2 regions of the Mesorhizobium sp. M0074 genome follow, and region 1 is predicted to be linked to the other one. Evidence: predicted binding sites of a transcription regulator. Region 1 holds the regulator's gene; the other holds the start of a gene.
What was found. Region 1 encodes PhoB, which activates phosphate uptake and scavenging genes when phosphate is short. Its sites were predicted from a motif close to TGTCATNNANCTGTCAT; they were not measured.
Positions count from the first base shown of each region.

Region 2: olsB (l-ornithine N(alpha)-acyltransferase) is a predicted target of PhoB. The motif match lies at 4,294-4,310, and genes of this name have one in related genera.

Region 1 is NZ_JAMYUM010000028.1:14,854-21,228, reverse strand. Features, by position in the region: gene pstC (phosphate ABC transporter permease subunit PstC) at 1-942, shown strand, start outside; gene pstA (phosphate ABC transporter permease PstA) at 946-1,797, shown strand; gene pstB (phosphate ABC transporter ATP-binding protein PstB) at 1,794-2,597, shown strand; gene phoU (phosphate signaling complex protein PhoU) at 2,630-3,337, shown strand; gene phoB (phosphate regulon transcriptional regulator PhoB) at 3,354-4,043, shown strand; gene NKJ73_RS29110 (ROK family protein) at 4,053-5,297, opposite strand; gene xylF (D-xylose ABC transporter substrate-binding protein) at 5,584-6,375, shown strand, end outside.
Region 2 is NZ_JAMYUM010000001.1:504,901-511,275, forward strand. Features, by position in the region: gene NKJ73_RS02515 (TrmH family RNA methyltransferase) at 1-303, shown strand, start outside; gene lspA (signal peptidase II) at 330-806, shown strand; gene acuI (acrylyl-CoA reductase (NADPH)) at 858-1,847, shown strand; gene NKJ73_RS02530 (PAS domain-containing hybrid sensor histidine kinase/response regulator) at 1,936-4,224, shown strand; gene olsB (l-ornithine N(alpha)-acyltransferase) at 4,374-5,249, shown strand; gene grpE (nucleotide exchange factor GrpE) at 5,354-5,989, opposite strand; gene NKJ73_RS02545 (hypothetical protein) at 6,226-6,375, shown strand, end outside.

The DNA of each region.
Region 1 (6,375 bases):
AGGGAAGCTACGGTGCGGCGCTTCGCGCTCACAGATGCCCTATTCCGCGGACTCACCCGCGCTTCCGCAATTCTTGTGCTGGTCATCCTCGGCGGTGTCGCGATCTCGCTGTTTGCCGGCTCATGGCAGGCGCTGTCGTCGTTCGGTTTTTCTTTCCTGACGACTGAAAGCTGGAATCCGGTCACGGAAAAATTTGGCGCACTGGCGCCGATCTACGGCACCCTGGTCACGGCGGCCATCGCCATCCTGATCGCGGTTCCGATCGGCATCGGCATTGCAGTCTTTCTCACCGAGCTCTGCCCGCGCCCGCTCAGGCGCCCGATCGGCATAGCGGTCGAGCTGTTGGCCGGCATTCCTTCGATCATCTACGGCATCTGGGGCCTGTTCGTGTTCGCGCCGTTCCTGCAGACGGCGATACAGCCCTTCATCATCAACGTCTTCCACGGCGTGCCGGGACTATCCAGCCTTTTCGCCGGCCCTCCTTACGGCATCGGCCTTCTGACCTCGGCGCTGATCCTTGCCATCATGGTGCTGCCCTTCATCACCTCGATCACCAAAGACGTCTTCGATACGGTGCCGGCGGTGCTGAAGGAATCGGCCTATGGCATCGGTTGCACGACCTGGGAAGTGACCCGGCGCGTGGTCATTCCCTATACCCGCATCGGCATCATGGGCGGCGTCATGCTTGGCCTGGGCCGGGCGCTCGGCGAGACCATGGCGGTGACCTTCGTCATCGGCAACGCCCACCGCATCAGTGCCTCCCTGTTCGCGCCGGGCACGACGATCTCGGCGACCATCGCCAATGAATTCACCGAGGCCGACGGCGACCTCTACACCTCCTCGCTGGTTTCGCTCGGCCTGATCCTCTTCGTTATCACCTTCCTGATCCTTGCCGCCGCCCGCTATATGTTGATGCGGATCGACGCCCGTACGGGAGCCTGACCGATGTCGACATCCTCATCGCTCCACAGCCGCCGCAAAGCCAGGAATTCGGTGATGATGGCGCTTTGCGTCGTCGCCGCCGGCATCGGGCTTGCCTGGCTGGCGCTCATTCTCGGCGCACTGGTCTATAAGGGCACAGCCGGGCTTTCGCTCGCGGTCTTCACCGAGATGACGCCACCACCGGGCGAGGCCGGCGGCCTGCTCAATGCCATCGCGGGCAGCCTGCTGATGACGATCATCGCCGTTGTCGTCGGCACGCCGATCGGCGTGCTGGCGGGAACCTACATGGCCGAGTATGGACGCTTTTCGCGCATCACCACCGTCGTCCGCTTCATCAACGACATCCTGTTGTCGGCGCCGTCGATCATCATCGGCTTGTTTGTCTATGAGCTGATGGTGCGGCCAATGGGACATTTCTCGGCCATTGCCGGCGCCGTTGCGCTTGCCATCCTGGTCATTCCGGTGGTCGTGCGCACCACTGAAGACATGCTCAACCTGGTGCCGAACGCGTTGCGTGAAGCCGGTGCCGCGATCGGCGCGCCACGCTGGGTGGTGATCCGTTCGGTCGCCTACCGCGCCGCATTGTCCGGCATCGTCACCGGCATATTGCTGGCGATAGCACGCATTTCCGGCGAGACGGCGCCGCTGCTCTTCACCGCGCTCAACAACCAGTTCTGGAGCAGCAATATCAACGCGCCGATGGCCAGCCTGCCGGTGACCATCTTCCAGTTCGCTCTCAGCCCTTACGAGGAATGGCAGCAACTGGCGTGGACCGGCGCACTCATAATCACCCTGACGGTTCTGGGCTTGAGCATCCTCGCCCGCAGCCTTACCGGACGCAGAGAGGACAGATGACACAGATGTTGTCCCCAGACATGACGATGGCCGAAACGGTCGTCGAGAAGACGAAGATCGAGGTCAAGAATCTCAACTTCTACTACGGCCAGAGCAAGGCGCTGAAGGACATCAGCCTGTCACTGCCTGAGCGCAGTGTCACGGCCTTCATCGGCCCTTCGGGGTGCGGGAAATCGACGCTGCTGCGTGTGTTCAACCGCATCTATGAGCTCTACCCAAAACAGACGGCCGAGGGCCAGGTGCTGCTCGACGGCAAGAACATTCTCGACCGGTCGCAGGATCTCAACCTCCTCAGGACCAAGATCGGCATGGTGTTCCAGAAGCCGACGCCGTTCCCGATGTCGATCTACGAGAACATCGCCTTCGGCGTCAGGCTCTACGAGAACCTCGGCAAGTCCGAGATGGACGGCCGCGTCGAACAGGCGTTGAAGCGCGCCGCGCTGTGGAGCGAGGTCAAGGACAAGCTCAACGCCAGCGGCTTGAGCCTGTCCGGCGGCCAGCAGCAGCGGCTCTGTATCGCCCGCACCGTGGCCGTGAAGCCGGAAGTCATTCTGCTCGACGAACCGGCTTCGGCCCTCGACCCGCTGTCGACTGCCAAGATCGAGGAACTGATCGACGAATTGCAAGCCGACTATACGATCGTCATCGTCACCCACAACATGCAGCAGGCGGCGCGCGTGTCGCGCCAGACCGCCTTCATGTATCTGGGTGAACTGGTCGAGTTCGACCGGACCGAGAAGATCTTCACGTCGCCCCGCGAGAAGCGCACGCAGGACTACATCACTGGCCGCTTCGGCTGAGCCGTTCCGATCATGCATATGAGGACAGGACCATGGGCGAACACACAGTCGCTTCTTTCGACGAGGATCTCGAGCAGATCAGCAAGCTGATCCGCGACATGGCCGACCTCGCCGGTTCGATGGTCGGCGGGGCGACCAAGGCCCTGTTGAATTCCGACAACGTGCTGGCGCAACGCGTCGTTTCCGACGACGCCATCATGGATGCGCGTCAACGCGAACTGGACGACCGCGCCATCACCCTGATCGCCAAACGCCAGCCGATGGCCCACGATCTTCGCCATGTGGTCGGAGCGATCCGCATGGCGGGCGACCTCGAACGCATCGGCGACCTTGCCAAGAATATCGCCAAGCGCGTGAGTGCGGTCGGCCTCAGCGCCACGCCGCGGGACCTGTCGCATTCCATCGACGCGATGGCGCAGCTGGTTCTCATCCAGGTGCAGGGTGTCATCGAGGAATATGCTGCAGGCGATGCGGCCGCGTTGGCCAAGCTGCGTGCCGCCGACGAGCGCATCGACGTCAAATACACGTCCGTGTTCCGCGAGCTGTTGACCTACATGATGGAAGATCCGCGCAACATCACCGCTTGCACGCACCTGCTGTTCTGCGCCAAGAATCTGGAGCGGATCGGCGACCATGTCACCAACATCGCCGAAAATGCGTATTATGTGCTGACCGGCGAGCAATTGCCGGTCAATCGTCCGAAGCAGGACGAAACGACAATGTCCGCACCGGTGACATGATGGGGGTGCCCAGCCGATGATCGCACCACGCATAATGGTGGTGGAGGACGAGGAGCCATTGGGTGTGCTGCTCCGCTACAATCTCGAATCCGAAGGCTACCAGGTCGAGGTGGTGACACGCGGCGACGAAGCCGAGATCCGTTTGCAGGAGAATGTGCCCGACCTTTTGGTGCTCGACTGGATGATACCAGCGGTTTCCGGCATCGAGCTCTGTCGTCGGTTGCGGGCGCGCCCCGAAACCGAGCGGCTGCCGATCATCATGCTGACCGCGCGCGGCGAGGAGAGCGACCGGGTGCGCGGGCTTTCGACCGGCGCCGACGACTATCTGGTCAAACCGTTTTCGACACCGGAATTCATGGCCAGGGTCAAGGCGCTGCTGCGGCGCGCCAAGCCGGAAGTGCTGTCCAGCGTGCTGAAGGTCGGCGACATCGTGCTCGATCGCGAATCGCACAGGGTCTATCGCAAGAAGAGCGAAATCAGGCTCGGGCCGACCGAATTCCGGCTGCTCGAGTTCATGATGCGGCATCCGGGCCGTGTCTTCTCGCGCAGCCAGTTACTCGATAATGTCTGGGGCGAGACAATCTACATCGACGAACGCACCGTCGACGTGCATGTCGGGCGGCTGCGCAAAGCCGTCAACAACGGCCGGATGCCGGATGTCATCCGCACCATCCGCGGTGCCGGCTATGCGATCAGGGAAGATTGACCCGCCTGGTCAGGCTACGTTCTTTCTGACGCTGGGCCTCATTTGCGCGCCCGGCGCGAAAATCTCCTGGTCGACGAAGCTTAGCGCCCGCATCGCGCAGCCTTCGCGGATCAGCGGCAATTCGTTCGGCTCTGTATCGAAGGAGATCGAGTCCGAATGCTGGCCGCCGGCGGTCTGGGCGATTGCCTTCCGCAAGGCCGGCTCGATCAGATCGAAGGCGGCGGCACTGGCGCCGACCATCGCGACCGGTGCCGGATCGATCAGCGCGAACAGCGAGCCGAGACCGAAACCCAGCGCTTCGCCGGCCTTGCGGTAGGCCTCGCGTTCCGGCCCATCTTTCTCGCGCGCCCGGGCCGCCAGTGCTCGCATGTCGGCGTCGCTGACGTCGGCGATCGGTTCGCTTTCTTCGCTCATCTGCCTGGCGTTGCGCCAGATGGCGTAGTTGCCGGCATAGGCCTCGATGCAGCCGCGCCGCCCGCAACGGCAGAGCGCGCCGCCCGGACGATGGATCATGTGGCCAAATTCGCCACCCGAGGAATGCGTCCCGGTGAACAGTTCGCCCTTCAGCACCAGCCCCATGCCGATGCCATGCGAAAGCAGGATGGCGATGAAGTCGTCGCGATAGCGATCCGGATTGCGCCAGCGCAAAGCCACCGCCATCATGTTGCAGTCGTTCTCCACCGTTGCCGGGATGCCGAATTCGTCCTCCAGCATGTCGGCAAAGGCGATGTCGGTCTGCGGCGTGATCGGCGACCACAGCATGGCGCGTGCAGGGGAGTCGGTAATGCCCTGAATCGCCAGGGCGATGCGGGCGACACTGCGGACGTCAAGGTCTGGATCCTGCAGCCGGCGCCGGACGATGGCCATGCATTCACGGATCAGCTCGTCGCGCGGCATGGTCAGCGTGTCCAGCCGGCGCTGTTCCTCGGCGACCACCTGTCCCGTATAGTCGATAATGGCGGCCGACAGGAAATTCAGCGACAACACCACGGTCAGCACCGCCGCCGCTTCCGGGTTGAGGGCGAGGCCGACCTGCGGACGACCGCGTTTCAACGAAACGGGCTCACTTGCCTTGCTCTCGGCGAGGATGCCTTCCCGTATCAGGTCGGAAGAGATCGCCGATATGGTCGAATGACTGAGGCCGGTAGTAGCTGCGATCTCAGTACGCGATGGCTGGCCGGCCCGGCGCACCGCCGAGATCACCATCGCCCGGTTGCGCCGGCGCAAATCGTCATGGCGGATTCCGACCGACATTGTTTTGCTTTCCTCCCGGTTGCCGCGGCCGCTCATGAACCGGAAGCCGTCGGTAATGTCCGACAAATAGTGTCGGACGCAGGCAAATAGTGTCAGATGCAGGTGGCGCTGTCATCGTTTATTCCGACGCTCGAAAAAACTCGCAGAGTCATCAAAATCCATCAGAATCGATGTTGACAGCAGCCGGAGATCGGGCCAGTATTTTTTCGAGGCTCGAAAAAATTAGAGCTTCTAAGCTGGTCTTTGAGCCAATTGGTCACGCCGTACGCGGCGCAGGGAGGATATGATGAAGAAATTCACGACCGCCATTCTGGCGGGTGTCGCCATGACGCTGGCGCTGGCGTCGGTGGCGCAGGCTAAAGACAAGGTCATCGGCGTTTCCTGGTCGAACTTCCAGGAAGAGCGCTGGAAGACCGACGAGGCCGCAATGAAGGCGGCCATTGAGGCCGCAGGCGACAAGTATATTTCCGCCGACGCACAGTCCAACCCCGGCAAGCAGCTCACCGACGTCGAGAGCCTGATCTCGCAGGGCGCCAGCGCACTGATCATCCTGGCGCAGGACGCCTCGGCCATCGGGCCGGCCGTGCAGAAGGCACTGGACGAAGGCATCCCGGTCGTCGGCTATGACCGGCTGATCGAGAACAAGGACGTGTTCTATCTGACCTTCGACAACAAGGAAGTCGGCCGCATGCAGGCCCGCGAAGTCTTCAAGGTGAAGCCGGAAGGCAACTACGTCTTCATCAAGGGTTCGGGTTCCGATCCGAATGCCGATTTCCTGTTTGCCGGTTCGATGGAGGTGCTGAAGGAGGCCATTGACGGCGGCAAGATCAAGAATGTCGGCGAGGCCTATACGGACGGCTGGCTGCCGGCCAACGCTCAGAAGAACATGGAACAGTTCCTGACCGCCAACGACAACAAGGTCGATGCCGTGGTCGCCGCTAATGACGGCACTGCCGGCGGCGTCGTCGCCGCGCTGACGGCGCAAGGGCTGGCCGGATCGGTTCCGGTTTCGGGCCAGGACGGCGACCACGCCGCGCTGAACCGCATCGCGCTCGGCACACAGACCGTGTCGGTGTGG
Region 2 (6,375 bases), on a different contig from region 1:
AAGGCGTCGCCCGAAGCTTTTCTCGCCTGGCGAAAGAGCTTTCCCGGCCTCGTCGCCGGCACCCATCTGAAGGGTGCGGTCGACTACCGCTCGGTCGATTTTTCAAAAGGCCCGGTGCTTTTGATGATGGGTAACGAGCAGCAAGGCCTGCCTGACGAGCTTGCCGCAAACTGCGACAAACTGCTGCGGATACCGCAGGCCGGCCGCGCCGATTCGCTCAACCTTGCGGTGGCCACCGGCGTCATGCTGTTCGAGATCCGGCGCGGCGCGCTGAAGCTCGGCCCGGAGGATGCCCGATCGTGACGTCCCAAACCGTGAAACTGCAAACTATGAAGTCCTGGAGCCCCTACGCTTTTCTGGTTGTCGCCGCGATAGCGCTCGACCAGTGGCTGAAATATCTGGTCGAGACCGGCCTTGCCTTTCAGGAAAAGCTCGATCTCCTGCCTTTCCTGGCGCTGTACCGCACCTACAACACCGGCATCGCGTTTTCGCTGTTTTCGTCCTTCGGCGACACCGGCCTGGTGGTCGTCGCGGTTGTGGTGGTCGCTTTCGTGCTCTACCTTGCGGCCCGCACGCCGCCGGGCCACCTGCTTGCCCGCATCGGCTTCGCGCTGATCGTCGGCGGCGCGCTCGGCAACCTGATCGATCGCGCAATCTACGGTCATGTAATCGACTATGTCCTGTTCCATACGCCGGTCTGGTCCTTCGCCGTCTTCAACCTCGCCGACGCCTTCATTTCGGTTGGTGCGGTACTGGTCGTCTTCGACGAACTCATTAGCTGGCGGCGCGGAGCGTCGAGCGATTGACCTCACTCGCCTGGCGCCGCACATTCTGATCTGCAAGCCCGAGGAGAAAAAATGCCCGAAACCTTCAAAGCCATCCTCGTTTCGCGTGACGCCGAGAAAAACCAGTCAGTCGCGGTGACCGAGCTTACCGAGGCAGACCTGATGGAGGGCGACGTCACCGTCGCGGTCGAGGCGACGACGGTGAACTACAAGGACGGTCTTGCAATTACCGGCAAGGCGCCGGTAATCCGCCGCTGGCCGCTGGTGCCGGGCATCGATTTCGCCGGCACCGTCATCTCGTCTTCCAATCCTGACTGGCGCAAGGGCGAAAAGGTCATATTGAACGGCTGGGGCGTCGGCGAGACGCATTTCGGCGCCTTTGCAGGGCGCGCCCGCGTCAAGGGCGACTGGCTGGTGCCGTTGCCGGACGGCATGAGCCCGCATGATGCGATGGCGGTCGGCACCGCCGGCTACACCGCCATGCTTTGCGTCATCGCGCTGGAGCGGCACGGCATCGTGCCCGAGCGCGGCCCGGTGGTCGTGACCGGCGCTGCCGGTGGCGTCGGCTCGGTCGCGGTCTCGATCCTGTCCAGCCTCGGCTATCACGTCATCGCCTCGACCGGCCGCGCTGCCGAAAGCCCCTATCTGATCGACCTCGGCGCCGCGGAAGTGATTTCACGCGACGAGCTCACCCAGCCGGCAAAACCGCTCGCCAAGGAACGCTGGGCCGGCGGCGTCGATGCGGTCGGCAGTCACACGCTGGCCAACGTTCTGTCGATGACCTCCTATGGCGGCGCCGTCGCCGCTTGCGGCCTCGCCGGCGGCATGGACCTGCCGGCAAGCGTCGCCCCCTTCATCCTGCGCGGCGTCTCGCTGCTCGGCATCGATTCGGTGATGGCGCCGAAGGCGGTCCGCCTCGAGGCCTGGCGCCGCATCGGCGCCGATCTCGACCACGCAAAGCTTGCCAGCCTGTCGATGAGCATCGGCTTCGACGGCATCATCGGCGCCGCGCATGAGATCGTCGAGGGCAAGATCCGCGGCCGCGTGGTGGTGGATATATGAGCCCCCAAGGGATAAAAAAGAGCGCGACCGCTAAAATTCGAGCGATCAACCACAACCTTCGATAAGCTCTGTCTGGCAGGAGTTCCGTATGATTGCGGAACCCGGCATCAGAGAGGCGGAACCAGCCGAACGGGCCGACGGGACGGCCCCCGCGGCGCCAGGACGGCAGCTTGTCGCCGCGCCACCGCTGGCGCCGGAACTGCCGGCCTCCAACCGCGAAGGCCTGCCCTTCCTGACGCTCGTCGCCATCGTCGTGCTGGCAGGCTTTTCGCATCTGACCGGGGCGCCGATCTTCATCACCATCGGCCTTTTGGCGACAGCCATCGCCGGGCTCGCCATGCATCTGCGCAACAGGCGCACCGAGCGCCGCGCGGTGGCCCTGCTCGATGCCACGACCGCCCGCAGCCGCGCCGAAATCGAGACGCTGGCCGACCGCATGTGGGAGATGCAGGAGAGCGAGGAGCGCTTTCGCGGGCTGATCGATGCACTCGGCGATCTCGTCGTCCATCGTGACCGCGACGGCCACATTGTCTACGCCAACAAGGTTTTCGCCGACCTTGTCGAAACCGACCAGCGCGACCTTGCCGGCAAGACCCTGGCCGAACTAGGCATCGATGTCGGCATCGTCCCCGACGCCGCGTTTTCCGACCATGAATGCCTGAGTTCCACCGACGTCGCCATTCGCACGCCGGACGGCCCACGCTGGTTCTCTTGGATCGAGCTGTCGGTGCGCGACAAGGACAGCGGCGCCGTTTCGCATCGCGCCATCGCCCGCGACATCACCGCTCGCAAGCGCGCCGAATCCTCGCTGATCACCGCCCGCGAGCGGGCCGAATATGCGAGCCAGGCCAAATCGCGCTTCCTCGCCACCGTCAGCCACGAGATCCGCACGCCGATGAACGGCATCATGGGCATGGCCCGGCTTCTCGCCGACACCAGCCTTTCGCCCGAGCAGCGGACCTATGTCGGCGCCATCTCGACCTCGGCCAGCGCGCTGCTGGCGCTGATCGAGGACCTGCTCGACTACTCCAAGATCGAGGCCGGCCGCTTCGATCCCGAACCGCAGCCGATGTCGGTGCGCGAGATCGCCGACAATGTCATCGAGCTTTTGGCGGCGCGGGCTTTTGCCAAGGATATCGGCCTCGGCTGCCATGTCGAACCCGACGTGCCGCAGCTGATCACCGCCGACCCCGGCAGGGTCAGGCAGGTGCTGCTCAATCTCATCGGCAACGCCGTCAAGTTCACCGACAGCGGCGGCGTCCTGGCAAGCATCGCCCGCGTCCGCACCGAAACCACCGACCGCATCTGCTTCACCATCACCGACACCGGCCCCGGTCTGCGCGAGGAGGACATGGAGCGCATATTCGAGGACTTCGAACAGGCTGACGGCACCTCGACCCGTGCGCATGGCGGTGCCGGCCTCGGTCTCGCCATTTCCAAACGCCTGGTGATCGCCATGGGCGGCACTATCTCTGTGTCGAGCCGGCTTGGCCAGGGGTCCGAATTCGTCTTCGAGATTCCCGCTATTTCCGCCGTCGAGGCGCCGCAGATCCGCCAGGACGCGCTGTCGGGCCGGCATGCGGTGATCGTATCGAAGAACCTGGTCGAGGCCGAAGCCCTCGCCCGCACCATTCGCGCCAATGGCGGCACGGTCGATCTGGCCACCGCCGCCGCCCAGGCCACCGCTTTCGCCGAGGGCTGTGACGTGCTTCTGATCGATGCTGCCATGGAGCAAAGCGACGGCAGGCTGCTCAGGCGCCTGCGCCAGAGCGGATTTGCCGATTGCGAGGCAGTGACGCTGATCGCGCCGACCGACCGCGGCATGCTTGGCGAGTTCCGTGCCAACGGTTACGCCACCTTCCTGGCGAGGCCGGTGCGCGGCGAGACACTGCTGCGCGTGCTTTTGACCAGCCATGCACCGGTCATCGCCGAGCCGCAACTGCAAAGGCGCGGCGCGCAGGCGGGGCACGCCATTGGCGCCCGCCAGCAGGGCCTGTCGGTGCTGATCGCCGAGGACAACGACATCAACGCCATGCTGGCCCGCGCCACGCTGCTGAAGGCCGGGCATCGCGTGAAAGTGGTCGGCAACGGCAAGGCCGCGGTCGAGGCGGTCATCAGCACCGGCCACAAGCACCGCTACGACGTGGTGCTGATGGACTTGCACATGCCTGTCATGGACGGTCTGGACGCCATCGCCGCCATCCGCCGCCATGAGGAGGAGACCGCGGTGCCGCCGGTGCCGATCATGGTGCTGTCGGCCGACAGCCAGGAAAAGACCCGCCACGCCGTGCTCGCTCACGGTGCCAGCGGCTTCGTCACCAAGCCGCTCGACCCCGATGCCCTGGTTCATGCGGTCGAAGGGCAAGCGGCCGCCTGAGGCACAACATAGACGGTTGATAGATTACCCAGCCGACGAAGTATTGCCCGCAGAGCCGTATCACGGTACTGTCACAATCCTGTTGCACCTACACCGTATCCCCGTGCCAAGAGGGATGGCTCGAAGGAGAATCACTCGTGCATACAGTCATGCCGGAATGTGATGCTCGGCCGAACGCCAGCGGGCCTTTGCTCGTCGGCCGGAACGCCGATGCCGTCATAAAAGGCGCATCGCTCGGCCGCATCGGCAATCTCGAAGTGCGGCTCGCCCGCAACGAGCCCGAGATCGCTGCCGCGCAGGAAGTGCGCTACCGGGTGTTCTACGACGAGCTTGGTGCCAGGAAGGACCTGTTCCAGATGCAGGACCGCCGCGATGCCGACCGCTTCGATCCCCTCTGCGACCATCTGCTGGTCTTCGATACTTCGCTTTCCGGCCCCGAGCATCGCCGCATCGTCGGCACCTACCGCCTGCTGCGGCAGGAGATTGCCGCGGCCGCCGGAGGCTTCTATTCCGAAGGTGAATTCGAACTGACCAAGCTGATCGCGCGGCATCCCGGCCAGCGCTTCCTCGAGCTCGGCCGCTCCTGCGTTCTGCCGGAATACCGCTCGAAGCGCACCATCGAGGCGCTGTGGCAAGGCATCTGGGCCTATATCAATCATTACGGCATCGGCGTGATGACCGGCTGCGCGTCGTTCCACGGCACCGTGCCGGCGGCACATGCAGAGGCGCTGACCTATCTTGCCCACCACTGCCGGACGAATTCATCCTGGGACGTGCGTGCCGTCGCCGGGCGCTATTGTTCCATGGATCTGATGCCGATCGAGGCGGTCAATACCAAGGCGGCGATCGCCGCGATGCCGCCACTGGTCAAGGGCTATCTGCGCGTCGGCGCGCGCATTGGCGACGGTTGCGTCATCGACCGTGAATTCTCGACGGTCGACGTGTTCGTGGTGATGCCGGTCAAGGAGATCGGTGCCCGCTACGTCAATTATTATGGTGGAGAAGCGCAGCGGTTTGCGGCGTGAATAGTGAATAGTGAATAGTGAATAGTGAATAGAACATAGCACTGACTGCTGGAGCAGCAATTGGCTACTCACTACTAACCATTCACTATTGACCATTCACCCATTCACGCATCTTTCTCAGCCTGCTCGTTGACCGGCCCCGGCTCGACTGGCGCTTCGCTCGCCACATGCTTGGGGCCGCCCTTAGCGACGCCGACCATGGCGGGCCGCAGAACACGCTCGCCGATCGAATAGCCGGGCTGCACGACCTGCACGACCGTGTTGGCCGGTACGTCGGGATTGGGCACCTCGAACATCGCCTGGTGGAAATTCGGATCGAATTTCTCGCCCTCGGGCTCGAGCTTCTTCACGCCGTGGCGTTCCAGCGCCGACAGCATGGCGCGCTCGGTGATCTCGACGCCGTCGATCAGCGCCTTGAAGCCGGCATCGCCCGAAGCCTTGGCCTCCTCCGGGATGGCATCCAGCGCACGGCGCAGATTGTCTGACACCGAAAGCATGTCGCGGGCAAAATTGGCAACCGCATAGGCGCGCGCGTCGTGGACGTCGCGGGCGGTGCGGCGACGCAAGTTCTCCATGTCGGCCGCGACGCGCAGCGCGCGATCCTTCAGCTCTTCGTTTTCCTTCAGAAGCCGCACAAGCGCTTCATAGTCGCCGTCGACGCCACCTTCCCTTGGCTCCGCGGCAGCCTCGGTCTTCTCGGCTTCATCGGGCGCGCGTTCGTCTTTTGCCTGGTCGCTCATCGCCGTTTCCCGTCATTTTCGAATGGTGTGGATTTGCGCCCGATATCGAGGTTTAGCGGCCAAAAATCAAGGGGCAAGCGATACTGCAGCCGCTGTCGCTGATTGATGGCGGACGGCGCAGACCTTTCGATTTTAATTCAAACTTTACCGTACCCGACGTCTTTGCTTGCCGGGACACTACAATGCGGGAACCATTCCTCCCTTGGAAGAGTTTCGAAGCCGACACAGGATTTTGGATGATGCCCCGCAGGAATGGCGAAAAACGCGATGGGCTCGCCGCCGATATCCGGCGCCAGCTCGGCACCGAGGCGACCAAGCGCTTTCTGCGCACCTTGCCGGCCTTCCGCACGGAGTCCGATATTCCCGACCGTCTGAAGGAATTGCTC